4 regions of the Thauera sinica genome follow, and region 2 is predicted to be linked to each of the others. Evidence: predicted binding sites of a transcription regulator. Region 2 holds the regulator's gene; each other region holds the start of a gene.
What was found. The regulator sigma-54, encoded in region 2, starts transcription at its own class of promoters, with help from an activator protein. The targets are predictions, from matches to a motif close to TGGCACGCTTNCTGCTNA.
Positions count from the first base shown of each region.

Region 1 (4,011 bases), 2.4 Mb from region 2:
GGCGACCGCATACGCGATCTCTACGAGATCGAACTGCTGTGGGAGTTCGTGATCCAGGGCAAACCGGTGCTGGGCGTATGCCGCGGAGCGCAGCTCATCAACGTCGCCTGCGGCGGGACGCTGTGGCAGGACATCGCCGAATACGTGCCCGGGGCAGTCGCGCATCGCGACGGCGACCTGTACGACAACCACCACCATGCCATCGAGTTCGCGTCCGGCAGCCGGCTTGCGCAGATCTATCCGAAAGTCGGGGGCGGCCGCGTCAATAGCATCCATCACCAGGCTGTGCGCGAACTCGGCGCCGACCTGGTGGTCGAGGCGCGCTCGGTCGGCGACGGGGTGATCGAAGCCATCCGCTGGCAAGGCGCCGGCTACCTTTTCGGTTGCCAGTGGCACCCGGAGTTCCACAGCGGCAACGGCGACCTGCTGGACGGCAGCCCGATCATGCAGGACTTTCTCGAGGCCGCGGAAAAGGCGCGAGCCTAGACGAGATCGCGTTGCCGGCCCCGGGCGCGGGAAGTCGAACGAAGGGTGCGGTTCAGGCCGTCGCTTTGCGGCGGCGTCCGGCCAGTGCGGCGGCCAGGCCGGCGACGCCGAGGAGCGCGAGCACGCCGGGTTCGGGCACCGGGTTGACAGGCGTCCGCTGGCCGTCGATCGCGAAGGCGAGGTCGAACGCGTCCTCCGTCCAGTCGTCGCCGTCGTCGCCGCGCCATTGGCTGGAGCCGTTGGGAAGGCCCGTCTGCCAGAACCACTCGACGTCTTCGTTGCCGACCGACAGCAGGTAGGTGATCCCGCCCGCCAGGGAGAACGACAGGCCGTCGATCCAGTAGCGGTAGAGGGGGTTCTGGCCGTCGTCGTGGATCGCCGGATCCGCCAGTTCCCGATTCACCGCGCCCAGGTAGGTGACCAGCGGCGCGGCACCCCCCGCCAGCGAATCGAAGAGACGGACCACGAATCCGTCCGGGCCGGCCTCCGTCCCCCACCAGGCGATGCCTTGCAGTTCGCTGTCGCCGCCCAGGACGAACGTGTCTCCGTTCTGGTAGCCCACGCTGTTGGCCGAGAGAAAGCCCGGTCCGCCGTCCGCGGGGCGTTGCTGGACCAGCACGGCAGCGGATGCGGGCGCAGCCAGCGCTGCGGCCAGGACTGCGGCGGCACCCAGTTTCTTCAGGGTAGTGGGCAACATGCGACCTCCGGTAAGGGTTTCTGCCTGACGCTCAAGCAAGATCGGCGCCAGATATAAAATCAATTGCTTTCAATGGCTTGTGTTCCAGCCGGGGCGGGACCGTCAAATACGCCGACGCGCCCGCCCCGTCGCATCAAAGATCGAGCGGGTTCGGCTGCAATGTCCCCACCGGCTGGAACTCGAACTCCACCCAGTTCACCAGGAAGTCACTGCCGTGGAGCCCGGCACCGTCGGCATAGACGCCGGTGGCGAAACCGCCCCCCGCGCCGGCGTAGGCGCCGAACACGAAGTCCGTCCCGTCGTAGGCCCCGGCGCTGATTTCGACGGCGGTGAAGTCCGCCGTCGAATCCAGGCTCACGGTCTTGCCGCCGGTGGTCGAATCGGCGACGAACGTGGCTTCGTCCACCACGTTGCCGCTGGCGTCGAGCAGGCGCAGACGCCCGCTTTCGGCATGGAGCGTGCCGTCGTCGTTGAGGTAGAAGCGCGACAGATCGACGGTGACCTTGCTCGCGGCCTGTCCCAGTTCGATGCGCAGCACTTCGCGGCCGTCGATTTCCTGCCGCACGCTGCTGGTGGCGGCGGACTGGCCGCTGACGCCCAGGTCGCCGGAGTAATGATCGACGCCGGCGAGCGTGGTGGCGTTCGTTCCGCTGAAATTGACCGCGCTCCACGCCTCGCCCGTATCGGTGGCATCGGCCTTGTGGACGATGGCGGAGACCTTGTCCCCCAGCCAGGCGTCGGCGATCGCGTTCGGATTGCCCGAGGTGACCCGCGTCGGCGCCTCGCCGATGCGCACCGTCTCCGGCGGCAGCACGTTCCCTTCGACGGTGACCGACTTGCTGCCGGCGACGAAGCTGCCGTCCTCGTCGGTGACGCTGAGGGTGATGCCGTAATTGCCGTCATCGGCATAGGTGTGGCTGGCGTTGCCACCAAGCGCGGCGAACTCGGTGGCGGCGTCCGCACCCGGGTCGGCCAGCGTGCCGAAGTTCAGCATGTAAGCGCTGCCTTCGTCGACGCTGCCGGCACCGGTCAGTGCAATAACCGGCGCAACGTTGGTTACCGCCACAGTGAAGCTTGCGCTGGCTTCATCCATACCCGCTTCGTCGATCACCTTCACCGTGACTACGGTCGCGGCCGGACCATCCGGATAGACATGACTGATGTCGAAACTGCTGTTGCCAGGGGCGAGACTTCCGGTTTCGTCGGCCAGGCCATCGCCATCCCAGTCGATTTCGTAGGTCCAGCCATTTGCGCCTGCGTCGGCGCCATCGGTGAAATTCACGGTGCGCCCGAAAGCCTGGCCTTCGGCAACCTCGAGATCCCCACCGGCCGCAACGGCAACACCCGGGGTGACGTCATCATCCACAATCTCGCCAATCGCCCACAGTTCCGTATCCGTTCCTGCAAAACCGGCGTTACTGATTTCGGAGAGCCGCAGCACGAAGGTTTCGGTGGGCTCGTCGAGCGCATCGTCGAGGATGGGAACCTCGACGGTGAACGCGCTCTGGCCCGGCTCGATGAGGAACGTACCGGAGACGGGCGTGAAGTCCGCCCCGGCGCTGGCCGTGCCGGCCACGACCGCGAACTGCCCGCTGACCGCCGCGGCCGTCGGGCTGGACAGGTTCAGCGTGAACACGGCGGTGGCGCCGCCGGGCGCCTCCTGCACCTGGACGTCGGCCACGCTCAGGATCGGCAGGCCGTCCACCGCTGCCGGGGCATCGTTGTCGATGATGGTGCCGATGGCATCGAGCGCCGCCACCCCGCCGGCCAGCGCGGCGTTCTGGGGGTTGGTCAGCCGCAGCACGAACGTCTCGTCCGGCTCCACGGCGGTGCCGCCATACGGCGTGACCACGATCACCGCACTGGTCTGCCCCGGCGCGAACGTCAGCGTGCCGCTGGTGGCGACGTAGTCGCTGCCGGCCAGCGCCGTGCCGGCCACCGTCGCATAGCTCACCCGCACCGTTTGCGTGGTCGGCGCCGACAGCCGCACAACGAACTCCATCGTCGGGCTGTACGTGCTGTTGGACTCCAACACCTGCGCCGGCTCGATGCTGATCACCGGCACGACGCCACCGCCGGCATCGTCGTCCAGGATCCTGCCCACGCCCTCGGCACCCGCCCCCCCGGCGCCGACAGCACCAGCGAGAACTGCTCGGTGCTCTCCACGGCCGTGTCGCCGTACACCGGCACGTGCACCGTCGCCACCGTCTGACCCGCCAGGAAGGTCAGCGTACCGCTGACCGGTGCGAAGTCCACACCCGAACTGGCCGTGCCCGGTGCAGTGGTGTAGTTGACCGTCACCGCCTGATCCACCGGCTGCGACAGCCGCACCTCGAACACCACCTCGCGCTGGCCGCTGTGGCCTTCCACGACCTCCGCATCGCCCACCAGCAATGCCAGCTTCGCGCCCGTGCCGTCGTTGTCCAGGATCGTGCCGGCCGCGCGCAGGCTCACCGCACCGTCGGCGAACTGCGCTCCCCGGGCATTGGTCAGCTCCAGCACGAACGATTCGTCGAACTCCACCGCCGAGCCGCCGTACGTGGTGATCGCGATCACCGCGCTGGTCTGGCCCGCAGCGACCACCAGCGTGCCCGAGACCGCGTCGTAATCGCCGCCGTCCGTTGCCGTCTTGCCGATCGTCCGGTAGTCGATGCGAACCTCCGCCGTCGCCGCTTCCGACAGCGTCACCACGAACTGCATGTTCGGGCTGTACGTGCTGTTGGTCTCCAGGACCACCGCATCCGCCAGCGTCACCACGGGAACGCCCGGCGCATCCGTCACTCCGGCAATCCCGGGTTCGCCCTGACCGCTGGCGGGATACGTGTTGA
Region 1 covers NZ_CP023439.1:1,114,950-1,118,960, reverse strand. Annotated here, with positions in the region: gene CCZ27_RS04880 (gamma-glutamyl-gamma-aminobutyrate hydrolase family protein) at 1-486, shown strand, start outside; gene CCZ27_RS04875 (PEP-CTERM sorting domain-containing protein) at 539-1,183, opposite strand; gene CCZ27_RS04870 (Calx-beta domain-containing protein) at 1,317-3,287, opposite strand; gene CCZ27_RS04865 (Calx-beta domain-containing protein) at 3,239-4,011, opposite strand, start outside.
Region 1: CCZ27_RS04875 (PEP-CTERM sorting domain-containing protein) is a predicted target of sigma-54. The motif match lies at 1,216-1,233, and genes of this name have one in related genera.

Region 2 (4,011 bases):
CAGACCGTTTCCACCGGCTCGCTCGGGCTCGACATCGCGCTCGGCCTCGGCGGCCTGCCGCGCGGCCGCGTGGTCGAGATCTACGGCCCCGAATCCTCCGGCAAGACCACGCTGACGCTGCAGGTCATCGCCGAGATGCAGAAGCTCGGCGGCACCGCCGCCTTCATCGACGCCGAGCATGCGCTCGACGTCGTCTATGCCGAAAAGCTCGGCGTCAACATCGAGGACCTGCTGATCTCGCAGCCCGACACCGGCGAACAGGCGCTCGAGATCGCCGACATGCTGGTACGCTCGGGCGGCATCGACATCATCGTCATCGACTCGGTCGCCGCGCTCACGCCCAAGGCTGAGATCGAGGGCGAGATGGGCGACCAGTTGCCCGGCCTGCAGGCCCGCCTGATGTCGCAGGCCCTGCGCAAGCTCACCGCCAGCATCAAGCGCACCAACACGCTGGTGATCTTCATCAACCAGATCCGCATGAAGATCGGCGTGATGTTCGGCAGCCCCGAGACCACCACCGGCGGCAACGCGCTCAAGTTCTACGCCTCGGTGCGCATGGACATCCGCCGCACCGGCACGATCAAGAAGGGCGACGAGGTGATCGGCTCGGAAACCCGCGTGAAGGTCGTCAAGAACAAGGTGTCGCCGCCGTTCAAGGAGGCGCACTTCGACATCCTGTACGGCGAGGGCATCTCGCGCGAAGGCGAGATCATCGACCTCGGCGTGGAACACAAGATCGTCGACAAGTCCGGCGCCTGGTATGCCTACAACGGCGACAAGATCGGCCAGGGCAAGGACAACTCGCGCGAGTTCCTGCGCGCCAACCCGGCGCTGGCGCGCGAGATCGAGAACAAGGTGCGCGTCGCGGTCGGCCTGCCCGAGATGCAGCCGGTCGCGGCCGTGGCCGCGACTGCCTCCACCTGAGCCCGCCGCCCGCGGGGCCCGGCATGAGCGAAACCACCCTGCGCGAGCGCGCGCTGCGCTACCTTGCGCAGCGCGACCACTCGCGCGCCGAACTGGCGCGCAAGCTGGCCGGCCACGGCAGCGCCGAGGAAGTCGCCGAGGTGGTCGCACGCATGGGCGAGCTTGGCCTGCAGTCCGACCGGCGCTTCGCCGAAGCCTGGGTGCGCGGCAAGGCGGGCCGCTTCGGCACGGCGCGCCTGCGCAACGAACTGGCGCGGCGTGGCGTGGAGCGCGAACTGGTCGACGCGGCGCTTGCCGCCGAGTGCGTAGAATCGGAACTCGAACGCGCCCGTGCCGTATGGCGCACGAAGTTCGGCACGGCGCCGGCCGATGCGCGCGAATGGGCTCGCCAGGCGCGCTTCCTGCAAACCCGCGGCTTCGCGGCGGAGGTGATCCGCAAGCTGCTGAAAGAGCAACCCGATGAGTCTGCTTAAGGTCACCGGCCTGCAAAAGCGCTACAAGGCGCGCACCGTCGTGCACGACGTCGGCTTCGACGTCGACGCCGGCGAAGTCGTCGGCCTGCTCGGCCCCAACGGCGCCGGCAAGACCACCTGCTTCTACATGATCGTGGGCCTGGTGCGCGCCGACGGCGGCGAGATCCTGCTCGACGACAGCGCGCTGACCCATCGCCCGATCCACGCCCGCGCCCGCCTCGGCCTGTCCTACCTGCCGCAGGAGATGAGCGTGTTCCGCAAGCTCACCGTGGCGGAGAACATCCGCGCGGTGCTGGAACTGCAGGGGCTGGCACGCGAGCAGATCGAAACGCGGCTCGACGAACTGCTCGAGGAACTGGGCATCGCCCACCTGCGCGACAACACCGCGGTGTCGCTGTCGGGCGGGGAACGCCGGCGCTGCGAGATCGCGCGCGCGCTGGCGACCAACCCGCGCCTGATCCTGCTCGACGAGCCCTTCGCCGGCGTGGACCCGATCGCGGTGCTCGACATCCAGAAGATCATCCGCTTCCTCAAGGAGCGCGGCATCGGCGTACTCATCACCGACCACAACGTGCGCGAGACCCTCGGCATCTGCGATCGCGCCTACATCATCAGCGAGGGACGCGTGCTCGCCAGCGGCCGGCCGGCCGAGATCATCGCCAACGAACAGGTTCGCCAGGTCTATCTCGGCGAGCATTTCCGCCTCTGAACCCTGCTCGTCCATGAAACCCAGTCTCCAGCTCAAGCTTTCCCAGCACCTGACGCTCACGCCGCAGTTGCAGCAGTCGATCAAGCTGCTGCAGTTGTCCACGCTCGAGCTCAACCAGGAGATCGAGCGCTTCCTGCTCGAGAACCCCATGCTGGAGCGCGAGGAAGGCGACGGCAGCGAGTTCGCACCGCCTCCGCCGGCCCCCGGCAGCACCACGGCGGCAACCGACCGCGGCAACGAGGCATCCGACAGCCGCGAAGGCGGCGACACGCGCAGCGAGGGCGAGTCCGCCGCCGGCCTCGACGAAGGCATGGACTGGTCCAGCGTCGGCAACGGCAGCCCGTCCAACCGCGACGACGACGACGTCGATTACCAGGAATTCCAGGCCGCCGGCATCTCGCTGCGCGACCACCTCGACCTGCAGGTGGCGCTGTCGCCGCTCAGCGACCGCGACCGCGCGCTCGTGCGCTTCATCATCGAGGCGCTCGACGACGACGGCTACCTGCACCAGACGCTGGAGGATCTGCTGGAGCTGCTGCCGGCCGAACTCGAGATCGATCTCGACGAACTCACGATCGCCCTGCGCCACGTGCAGAACCTGGAACCGGCCGGCATCGGCGCGCGCACGCCGCAGGAATGCCTGTCGCTGCAGTTGCGCGCCCAGCCGCCCTCGCCCGACCGCAACCTCGCGCTGGAGATCGTCGACAGGCACCTCGAACTGCTCGCCGAGCGCAACTTCGCCAAGCTCAAGCGGCTCACCGGCTGCGACGACGACGCCCTGCGCGCCGCCCAGGCGCTGATCGGCCGGCTCGACCCCCACCCCGGCTCGCAGCACTCCGCCGAGGAAACGCGCTACGTGCTGCCCGACGTGGTGGTGCGCAAGGTGCGCAACCGCTGGACGGTGTCGCTCAACCCGGAGGCGATGCCGCGCCTGCGCATCAACCAGCTCTACGCCAGCATCCTGCAGCAGCACCGCGGCCAGGGCGGCGGACTGACGGGCCAGTTGCAGGAGGCGCGCTGGCTGATCAAGAACGTCCAGCAGCGCTTCGACACCATCCTGCGCGTGTCACAGGCGATCGTTGACCAGCAGCGGCAGTTCTTCGATCATGGGGACGTGGCAATGCGGCCACTCACCCTCCGGGAGATCGCGGACCAGCTCGAGCTGCACGAATCCACCGTTTCGCGCGTGACGACGCAGAAGTACATGGCGACGCCGCGCGGTGTGTTCGAACTCAAGTATTTCTTCGGCAGTCACGTCTCCACCGACACCGGCGGTGCGGCATCCTCCACTGCGATTCGCGCGCTGATTCGCCAGTTGGTGGAGGCCGAGGACAGGAAAAAACCCTTGTCGGACGCCAGGATTGCCGATCTATTGGGCCAGCAGGGTATCGTGGTCGCACGGCGGACGATCGCCAAGTATCGCGAATCCCTCAATATCCCGCCGGTCAGTCTGCGCAAAACGCTTTGATAACAAGAGGAGTTGCCATGAATCTGAACATCACCGGACGTCACGTCGAAGTCACTCCGGCCATCCGCGAATACGTGTCCACCAAGCTGGACCGCGTCGTCCGCCACTTCGACAACGTCACCAGCGTGAGCGTCATTCTGTCGGTCGAGAAGCTGAAGCAGAAAGCGGAAGTCACCGTGCACGTGCGCGGCAAGGACATCTTCGTCGAGAGCGACGACAACGACATGTACGCGGCGATCGATTCGATGGCCGACAAGCTCGACCGCCAGGTCCAGAAGTACAAGCAGAAGCAGAGCGACCACAACCACGACGCGCTCAAGCATCAGAGCCCCGAAGCCTGAGGCGGCGGGTTTCCGCCCTCCTTCCGGGGTGAGCGTATAATCGGCGCGTTTTCCGCACGCGCCACCCTCACCCCGAGCCACCATCCCGCACAGCCG
Region 2 covers NZ_CP023439.1:3,856,253-3,860,263, forward strand. Annotated here, with positions in the region: gene recA (recombinase RecA) at 1-924, shown strand, start outside; gene recX (recombination regulator RecX) at 948-1,397, shown strand; gene lptB (LPS export ABC transporter ATP-binding protein) at 1,384-2,106, shown strand; gene CCZ27_RS16845 (RNA polymerase factor sigma-54) at 2,120-3,574, shown strand; gene hpf (ribosome hibernation-promoting factor, HPF/YfiA family) at 3,592-3,915, shown strand.

Region 3 (4,011 bases), 970 kb from region 2:
ACGCCGATGACGAGCCGCGGCGAAACCTTGCGCCAACTGGCGTCGCAGTCGCTTCTGTCGCATTTTGCCGATCTGTGCGACGGGACGGTGATCGTCGATGCCGATGCCAACGTGGTCTGGATGAGCGACCGCTATCTCGGGCGGCTGGGCATCGACGTGCCCGCGGCCGCGATCGGCCGGCCGATCGAGGAAGTCATTCCGAACAGCCTGATGCGGCAGGTGGTCGAGTCGGGGCGGCCGATCATGGTGGACATCATGGATTTCGGCGACGACGCTTTCGTGGTGACCCGCCTGCCGCTGCGCGATGCGGGCGGAAAGGTGGTGGGCGCGGTGGGCTTCATGCTGTACGACGATCCGCGTCACCTGACGCCGGTGGTGGCGCGCTTCCAGCGGCTGCGCGCCGACCTGGCCGAAGCCGAGCGCAAGCTGGTCGCCGAGCGCCGCACCCGCTACTCCTTCACCAGCTTCGTCGGCCTCGGCCCGGCCTGCGCGGAACTCAAGCAGGCGGCACGGCGGGCGGCGCGCACCTCGGCGTCGGTGCTGATCCTCGGCGAAACCGGTACCGGCAAGGAACTGCTGGCGCAGTCCATCCATGCCGCCAGCCCGCGCGCGGCGGGCGCGTTCGTCGCGGTCAACATCGCGGCCGTGCCCGAAACCCTGCTGGAGGCGGAGTTCTTCGGCGTTGCGCCGGGCGCCTATACCGGCGCCGACCGTCGCGGGCGCGAGGGCAAGTTCAAGCTGGCCGACGGCGGCACCCTGTTCCTCGACGAAATCGGCGACATGTCCCTCGCCTTGCAGGCCAAGCTGCTGCGCACCCTTCAGGAGCGGGAGTTCGAGCCCGTCGGCTCCAACCGCCTGGAGACGGCCGACGTGCGCGTCATCGCCGCGACCAGCCGCGACCTCGAGAAGATGGTGGCGGAGGGTGCCTTTCGCGCCGACCTCTACTACCGGCTGAACGTGATCCGCCTCGAGACGCCGCCGCTGCGTGCCCGCACGGAAGACATGCCGCTGCTGGCCGAATACCTGGTGGAGCAGATCTGCCGCCGGCAGGGCATCGCGGTGCGCGGCATCGGCGCGGATGCCATCGCGCGGCTGCGCCGCCACGGCTGGCCGGGCAACGTGCGCGAGCTGTCCAACGTGCTCGAACGGGCCCTGCTGATGACCGATTCCGACCTGCTCGAAGCGGCCGACCTCGACCGCGTGATGCCGTCGGTGGCGGTCGAGCCGGCATGGCGTGCCGCCGCCGAGGGCCGCGCGCCCGCCGGCCTGGCCGAGACGGTGGCGCAGGCCGAGCGCCGCGCGATCCACGCCGCGATCGAAGCCTGCCACGGCAACAAGGCCAAGGCCGCCCGCATGCTGGGGATCTCCCGCGCCGCCCTGTACGAAAAGATCGCCGTCCTGGGGCTGTAGTCGGCCGCGGTCCGCGCTGTCCGCGGGGCCCGACAGGCTGTCCGGAACGGCGGACACTCCGAAGCCGCCATACGACGGGAGAAATCTAGAAAATCTAGTGTTTTCAGTGACTTGGTCCGTCAGGCACGCAATGTGCTGCAGGAGGCGCCACATTCATGGACAACTCCGGAGGAGACAAGAAAGTGGACTTCCTGATCGTACTGGCCTCGCTGGCCTTCCTGATGTTCGTCGCCTATCGGGGCTACAGCGTCATCCTGTTCGCCCCGGTCGCCGCACTCGGCGCCGTGCTGTTCGTCGACCCCAACCTGGTCGCACCGATGTTCACCGGCCTGTTCATGGACAAGATGGTCGGCTTCGTGAAGAACTTCTTCCCGGTCTTCCTGCTCGGCGCGGTGTTCGGCAAGGTCATCGAACTGTCGGGCTTTTCCAAGGCCATCGTCGCCTCGGTGATCAAGCTCATCGGCCGCGAGCGCGCGATGCTGTCCATCGTCATCGTCTGCGCGCTACTGACCTACGGCGGGGTGTCGCTGTTCGTCGTGGTGTTCGCGGTCTATCCGTTCGCCGCCGAGATGTTCCGGCAGGGCGGCATCCCGAAGCGCCTGATTCCCGGCACGATCGCGCTGGGCGCCTTCACGTTCACGATGGATTCGCTGCCTGGTACGCCGCAGATCCAGAACATCATCCCGACCACCTTCTTCAAGACCGACATCTACGCGGCGCCCTGGCTGGGCATCATCGGCGCGCTGTTCATCTTCGCGCTCGGCATGGCGTACCTGGAAGGATGCCGCCGCCGGGCCGCCGCCGCGGGCGAAGGCTACGGCACCGGCCACGTCAACGAGCCGGAGCCCTTCGAGCACGAGAAGCTGGCCCATCCGCTGATCGCCATCCTGCCGCTGGTGATGGTCGGGGTGATGAACAAGGTCTTCACCAGCGCCATCCCGCTGCTCTACGGCGAAAAGGTGTCCTTCATCCCGGCGGTCATCGGCAATGCCGCGCCGGTGGTGCAGCAGACCAAGGCGGTGGCGGCGATCTGGGCGGTCGAGGGTGCGCTGCTGCTGGGTATCGCCACGGTGTTCGTGTTCGCCGGGCGCAGGGTGGTCGCCAAGTTCGCCGAGGGCAGCAAGGGGGCCATCGCCGGTGCCCTGCTGGCGACCATGAACACCGCTTCGGAATACGGCTTCGGCGCGGTCATCGCCGCGCTGCCGGGCTTCCTGGTCGTCGCCAACGCCCTCGGTTCCATCCCCAACCCGCTCGTCAACGAAGCGATCACCGTGACCTCGCTGGCGGGCATCACCGGCTCGGCCTCCGGCGGCATGGGCATCGCGCTGGCGGCCATGGCCGATACCTTCATCGCCAACGCCCAGGCCGCGGGCATTCCGCTCGAGGTCTTCCACCGCGTCGCGTCGATGGCTTCCGGCGGCATGGACACCCTGCCGCACAACGGCGCGGTGATCACGCTGCTCGCAGTCACCGGCCTGACCCACCGGCAGTCGTACAAGGACATCTTCGCCGTCACCTGCATCAAGACCCTGGCCGTGTTCGTGGTGATCGCGGTCTATTACGCCACCGGCCTGGTGTGACCGGACCGGAACCCGGAGGAGACTCGCCATGCCCATGCCGCTCGCCCCGCACCCGATCACCGAACTGCTGCGCGCATCCGATACCGGCAAGATCGTTTCCGCCCGCGATGCCGTCCGCCTCATCAACGACGGCGATACCGTCGCGACCGGCGGCTTCGTCGGCATCGGGTTTCCCGAGAACATCGCGGTCGCCCTCGAGGAACGCTTTCTCGAGGGCGAGGCCGCGGGCCCGCAGGGCCTCGGCTGCCCGCGCGGGCTGACGCTCGTCTATGCCGCCGGGCAGGGCGATGGCAAGGACCGCGGCCTCAACCATCTCGGCCACGACGGCCTGGTCGGCCGGGTGATCGGCGGCCACTGGGGGCTGGTGCCCAAGCTGCAGCAACTGGCGGTGTCGAACCGGATCGAAGCCTACAACCTGCCGCAGGGGGTGATCAGCCACCTGTTCCGCGACATCGCCGCGGGCAAGCCGGGCACCCTGACCCGGGTGGGCCTCGGCACCTACGTCGATCCCCGCTTCGGCGGCGGCAAGCTCAACGCCATGACCACCGCCGACCTCGTCCGCCTGATGGAGATCGACGGCGAGGAGTACCTGTTCTACAAGGCGTTCCCGATCAACGTCGGCATCATCCGCGGCACCACGGCCGATCCGGACGGCAACGTCACGATGGAAAAGGAGGCGCTGACGCTGGAGGCGCAGGCCATCGCCATGGCGGCGCGCAATTCGGGCGGCATCGTCATCGTCCAGGTCGAGCGCATCGCCGAGCGCGGCACGCTGAATCCGCGCCAGGTGAAGGTCCCCGGCGTGCTGGTCGACTGCGTCGTGGTGGCGGAAAAGCCCGAATACCACCTGCAGACCTTCGCCGAGCCCTACAGCGCGGCGTTCTCGGGCGAGATCAGGGTGCCGACGTCGGCGATCGCGGCGATGCCGATGAGCGAGCGCAAGATCATCGCCCGCCGCGCCGCGCTGGAGCTGAAGGCCAACGCGGTGGTCAACCTCGGCATCGGCATGCCCGAAGGGCTG
Region 3 covers NZ_CP023439.1:4,827,627-4,831,637, forward strand. Annotated here, with positions in the region: gene CCZ27_RS21045 (sigma-54 interaction domain-containing protein) at 7-1,410, shown strand; gene CCZ27_RS21050 (GntP family permease) at 1,593-2,990, shown strand; gene CCZ27_RS21055 (acyl CoA:acetate/3-ketoacid CoA transferase) at 3,025-4,011, shown strand, end outside.
Region 3: CCZ27_RS21050 (GntP family permease) is a predicted target of sigma-54. The motif match lies at 1,532-1,549, and genes of this name have one in related genera.

Region 4 (4,011 bases), 2.5 Mb from region 2:
CATGATCATGAGCGGCGCCGCGTCCGGCGTCAGCGTCGATTCGACGTTCCAGGTCGCGGTGGCGCCGAACGAGGTGTCCAGGGTGCCCGAAGTCGTGAAGTGCAGCGACAGCATGGGCGAGGCGTCGGGCCGGTTGCCGTCCAGGCTCGGGTACACGTCCCAGGTGTTGATGGCCGGGTCGGCCTGCTTGACGAAATAGAAGGTGATCTCGTGCGACTTGCCCAGGCTGTCGAAACCCTGGATCGACGTGCTGCGGTTGTAGGTGCGCGCGTCCCGCCAGTCGGTGCCGGTCGGGAAGGGATCCAGCAGCGGGTAGGCGTCCCGCGGGCTGATCTCTTCCGCATCGAGGTTGCCTTCCACGGTCACCCTGGTCGTCGCTTCCGGCGCCGAGCCGACGTTCGGGATCTGCAGCTCCTTCAGCCCGCCGATCTCGTTCGGCAGGCCCGTGCCGATGTCGGGGATGCTCTGGTAGCCGATCAGGCGGTCACCGGTGGAGGTGATGATGTAGCCGTTCTTGTCGAGATCGAACTGGCCGTTGCGCGTATAGGCGTTGGGGCCGCTCTCGCGCGAGATCATGAAGAAGCCGTTGCCGTTGATCGCCAGGTCGAGCGGGTTGTTGGTCGTCGTCAGGTTGCCCTGGGCGAAGGTCTGCCGCACCGCCGTCATCGAGCTGCCGGCGCCGACCTGCTTGTCCGACACGGTGCCGCTCAGCGACGCGGCATAGACGTCGGCGAACACCGCCGAGCCGGTCTTGAAGCCGGCCGTGTTGGTATTGGCGACGTTGTTCGAGATGATGTCCAGCGCTCTCGAGGAAACGTTCAGGCCGCTCAAACCTTGCTGGAAAGACATGATCGGGGCTCCGGATCAGAGGATCTGCTTGATGTCGTCGAACTTGAAGATGCCCAGCGAACCGACCTGGAAGTCGGTGCCGGTGGGGCCGCGGATGATGCTGGAGACGGTGCCGAATTCCAGCGTCCGGCCCTTGACCGCCTTTCCGTCCTTCGTCGCCGCGACCTCGATCGTGTAGACGCCGTCGGCCGCGCGTGCGCCATCGCTGGCGGAGCCATCCCAGACGAAGTTGTGGCTGCCGGCGGCGACGTCGTCGAAGGCGATCTCGTTCACCTTCACGCCCGCCGCATCCTTGATCGTCAGCACGACCTTGTCCGCATCGGCATCGACCTCGAAGCCCCCCACCGCACCGGCGCTGGTCAGCGCCAGCTTGCGGCCCTCGACGAGCACGCTGTGGCCGACGAGCGCGGCCGCCTGCATCGAGTCGCTCGTGCCCTGCGCATCGAGGAAGGTCTGGAACATCTTGTTCAGCCGCTCGATGCCGTCGACCGTGCTCATCTGGGCGAGCTGCGAGGTGATCTCCGCGTTCTCCATCGGATTCATCGGGTCCTGGTTGCGCAACTGCGTGGTCAGCAGGGTCAGGAAGCGCGATTCCTCGGACTTCGTCGTCGTGGTGGAACTGGTGCTGCGGGCCAGGCTGCTCATCGTGTTCTGCGAAGACTGCGTGCCGGATACGGTACTCATCGAATTCTCCTGCTGGCGGTGTCCATTGCCGGTCGGCGCTTACTGTCCGATCTGCAAGGTGCGCTGAAGCAAGGTCCGTGCCGTGTTCATCACCTCGGCGTTGTTCTGATACGAGCGCGAGGCGGAGATCATGTTCACCATCTCCTCGACCACGTTCACGTTGGGCATCTCGACGTAGCCCTCGGCGTTGGCGGCCGGGTTCGCGGGTTCATAGACGAGGCGCATCGGCGCCGTGCTCTCCACCACCTGGGTCACCTGCACGCCGACCGAGGCGTCCCCCGCGGCGACCGGCCTGGCCGCGAAGACGACCTGCTTGGCGCGGTATGGCTGCCCGTCCTCGCCGACCACGCTGTCGGCGTTGGCGAGGTTGGACGCGGTGGTGTTGAGCCGCAGCGACTGCGCATTGAGCGCCGACCCCGCGATCTGGAAGACGTTGAGCATGCTCATGATCGGTCCCCGGTATCGGCTTACTGGCCGCTGATCGCGGTGTTCATCGACCGCAGCATGCCGTTGATGAAGGTGAGGCTGGCCTCGTAGTGCAGCGCGTTCTCGGCGAAGGCGGCGCGCTCGACGTCCATGTTCACCGTGTTGCCGTCGACCGCCGACTGCAGCTCGGTGCGGTAGCCGGTGAAGCCTTCGAACGGGCCGGCATCGGCGGACGGGATGTGGCCCGGCCGGGTGGTGGCCAGCGCCACGCTGCCGGCCTGCTGCGCCAGCGCCCCCTGCAGCGCGGCGCGGAAATCCACGTCGCGCGCCTTGTAGTTGGGGGTGTCGGCGTTGGCGATGTTCGAAGCGAGCAACTGCTGGCGATGGGCCTGCAGGTTGAGCGCGTTCAGGTGGAAACCCATTTGCTTGTCGAGCAGCGTCTTCATCGCCTCACCCCGGATTCTGGCGCCGCGCCCGGAACGGCCGGGCCACGGCTGATTGCGGAAACCGTGCAGCTTCCATGCCAGCGATCCTAGCCGCCCGCCGGCGGCGGCCGTCGGCCGATAAGGCGAGGAATCCCCGGCCAATTTCGCCGCGGCGGGCGGCACCGGCGGCAATCTTTGCCGCCGGGTTGCCCGGGGCTGCCGCGCCATGATGCAATCGCGCCCATGAACGAGCAGCCCAGATGCGCGCTCCGCGCGCGGCCCCCACGCCATCCCTTTCCGGGATCCCGCTTCTCCGCCGCCCTCGCCTGCGGCGCGCTCGCCCTGTCGCTGCACGCCCCTGCGGTCCGCGCGCAGCAGCCGCCCGAGGCGGCGGCCGACGCCGTGCGGACCTTCCTGGAGCGGGAAACCCGCGGCCTGCCGGGGCAGGTCCGGATCACGGTGAGCCCGCTCGACGCACGCAACCAGTTGCCGCCCTGCGCGGCGCTGACCCCCTTCCTGCCCGCCGGCACCCGCGCCTGGGGCAGATCAGCGTCGGCCTGCGCTGCGACTCGCCGGTCGCGTGGACCGCCTACCTGCAGGCCAGCGTGGCCGTGATGGCCGACCACCTGGTGACGAAGCGGCCGCTGCGCGCGGCGCAGATCGTCGGGCCGGACGACATCGAACTGCGCCACGGCGACCTCGCCGCCCTGCCCGGCGACACCTTGACCGATGCCGCGCAGGCGATCGGCCACCATGCGCGCCATGCCGTCGCGTCGGACGTGCCGCTGCGCAGCGCGATGCTGCGCATCCCGCCGGCCGTGCAGCAGGGGCAGCCGGTACGGGTGATCAGCGCCGGCGCGGGATTCAGCGTCGCCAGCGAAGGCCGGGCATTGAACAATGCCGCGCCGGGCGAGTCCGTCCGCGTGAGAATGCCCAACGGCCAGGTGGTGACCGGCACCGCGCAGGCCGGCGGCAGCGTCGAGGTCGCGTTCTGAGATGGAGCCCCGATGCTCAAGGCGTGAGCTGCTCCAGGCAGAACGATCGACGATGGTTCTTCATCCGCCCGGATGGCGCGACACGGCAGGTCTGGTGGCGGGGATGCGTGGAGCGGGCGAGGACTGTCCGAGCCCCGAGCGCAGCGAGGGCGAGTTCCGCAGCCCGCGGAACGCATCCCCGCCACCAGACCGGATTCCAGGCATGCATGCAATCGCCCGGCCCCTTCGCGCATACCGAGTAGAAATTCCGGTTTTCCGCGCTAAAGTTTCGTCAAGGTTCGCCGTTACCCCGTCTGAGACAAACTGTCCGGGAAAGCATCATGAAAATCGAGAACACAGGAAAACCGGTTGCGGCCGGTAGCGCGAACGAGGCCAGGAACCGGCCCGCCGTCGCCGGCCAGAACGTGCCGGCGACCGTTGCCACCGCGTCGGACAAGGTCGAACTGTCGTCGCTGTCGTCCAGCCTGCAGAAGGCCGAGGCCGCAATGGCCGAAACTCCGGTGATCGACCAGAAGAAAGTGGACGAGATCCGCCAGGCCATCGCCGACGGCCGCTTCAAGGTGGATGCCGACCGCGTCGCCGACGGCCTGATCGCCAGCGTGCGCGAGATGCTGGGCCGGCAGGGCTGAGCG
Region 4 covers NZ_CP023439.1:1,161,890-1,165,900, reverse strand. Annotated here, with positions in the region: gene flgE (flagellar hook protein FlgE) at 1-849, opposite strand, end outside; gene CCZ27_RS05120 (flagellar hook assembly protein FlgD) at 865-1,533, opposite strand; gene flgC (flagellar basal body rod protein FlgC) at 1,573-1,980, opposite strand; gene flgB (flagellar basal body rod protein FlgB) at 2,001-2,405, opposite strand; gene CCZ27_RS24620 (hypothetical protein) at 2,628-2,999, shown strand; gene flgA (flagellar basal body P-ring formation chaperone FlgA) at 2,999-3,379, shown strand; gene flgM (flagellar biosynthesis anti-sigma factor FlgM) at 3,700-4,008, shown strand.
Region 4: flgB (flagellar basal body rod protein FlgB) is a predicted target of sigma-54. The motif match lies at 2,468-2,485, and genes of this name have one in related genera.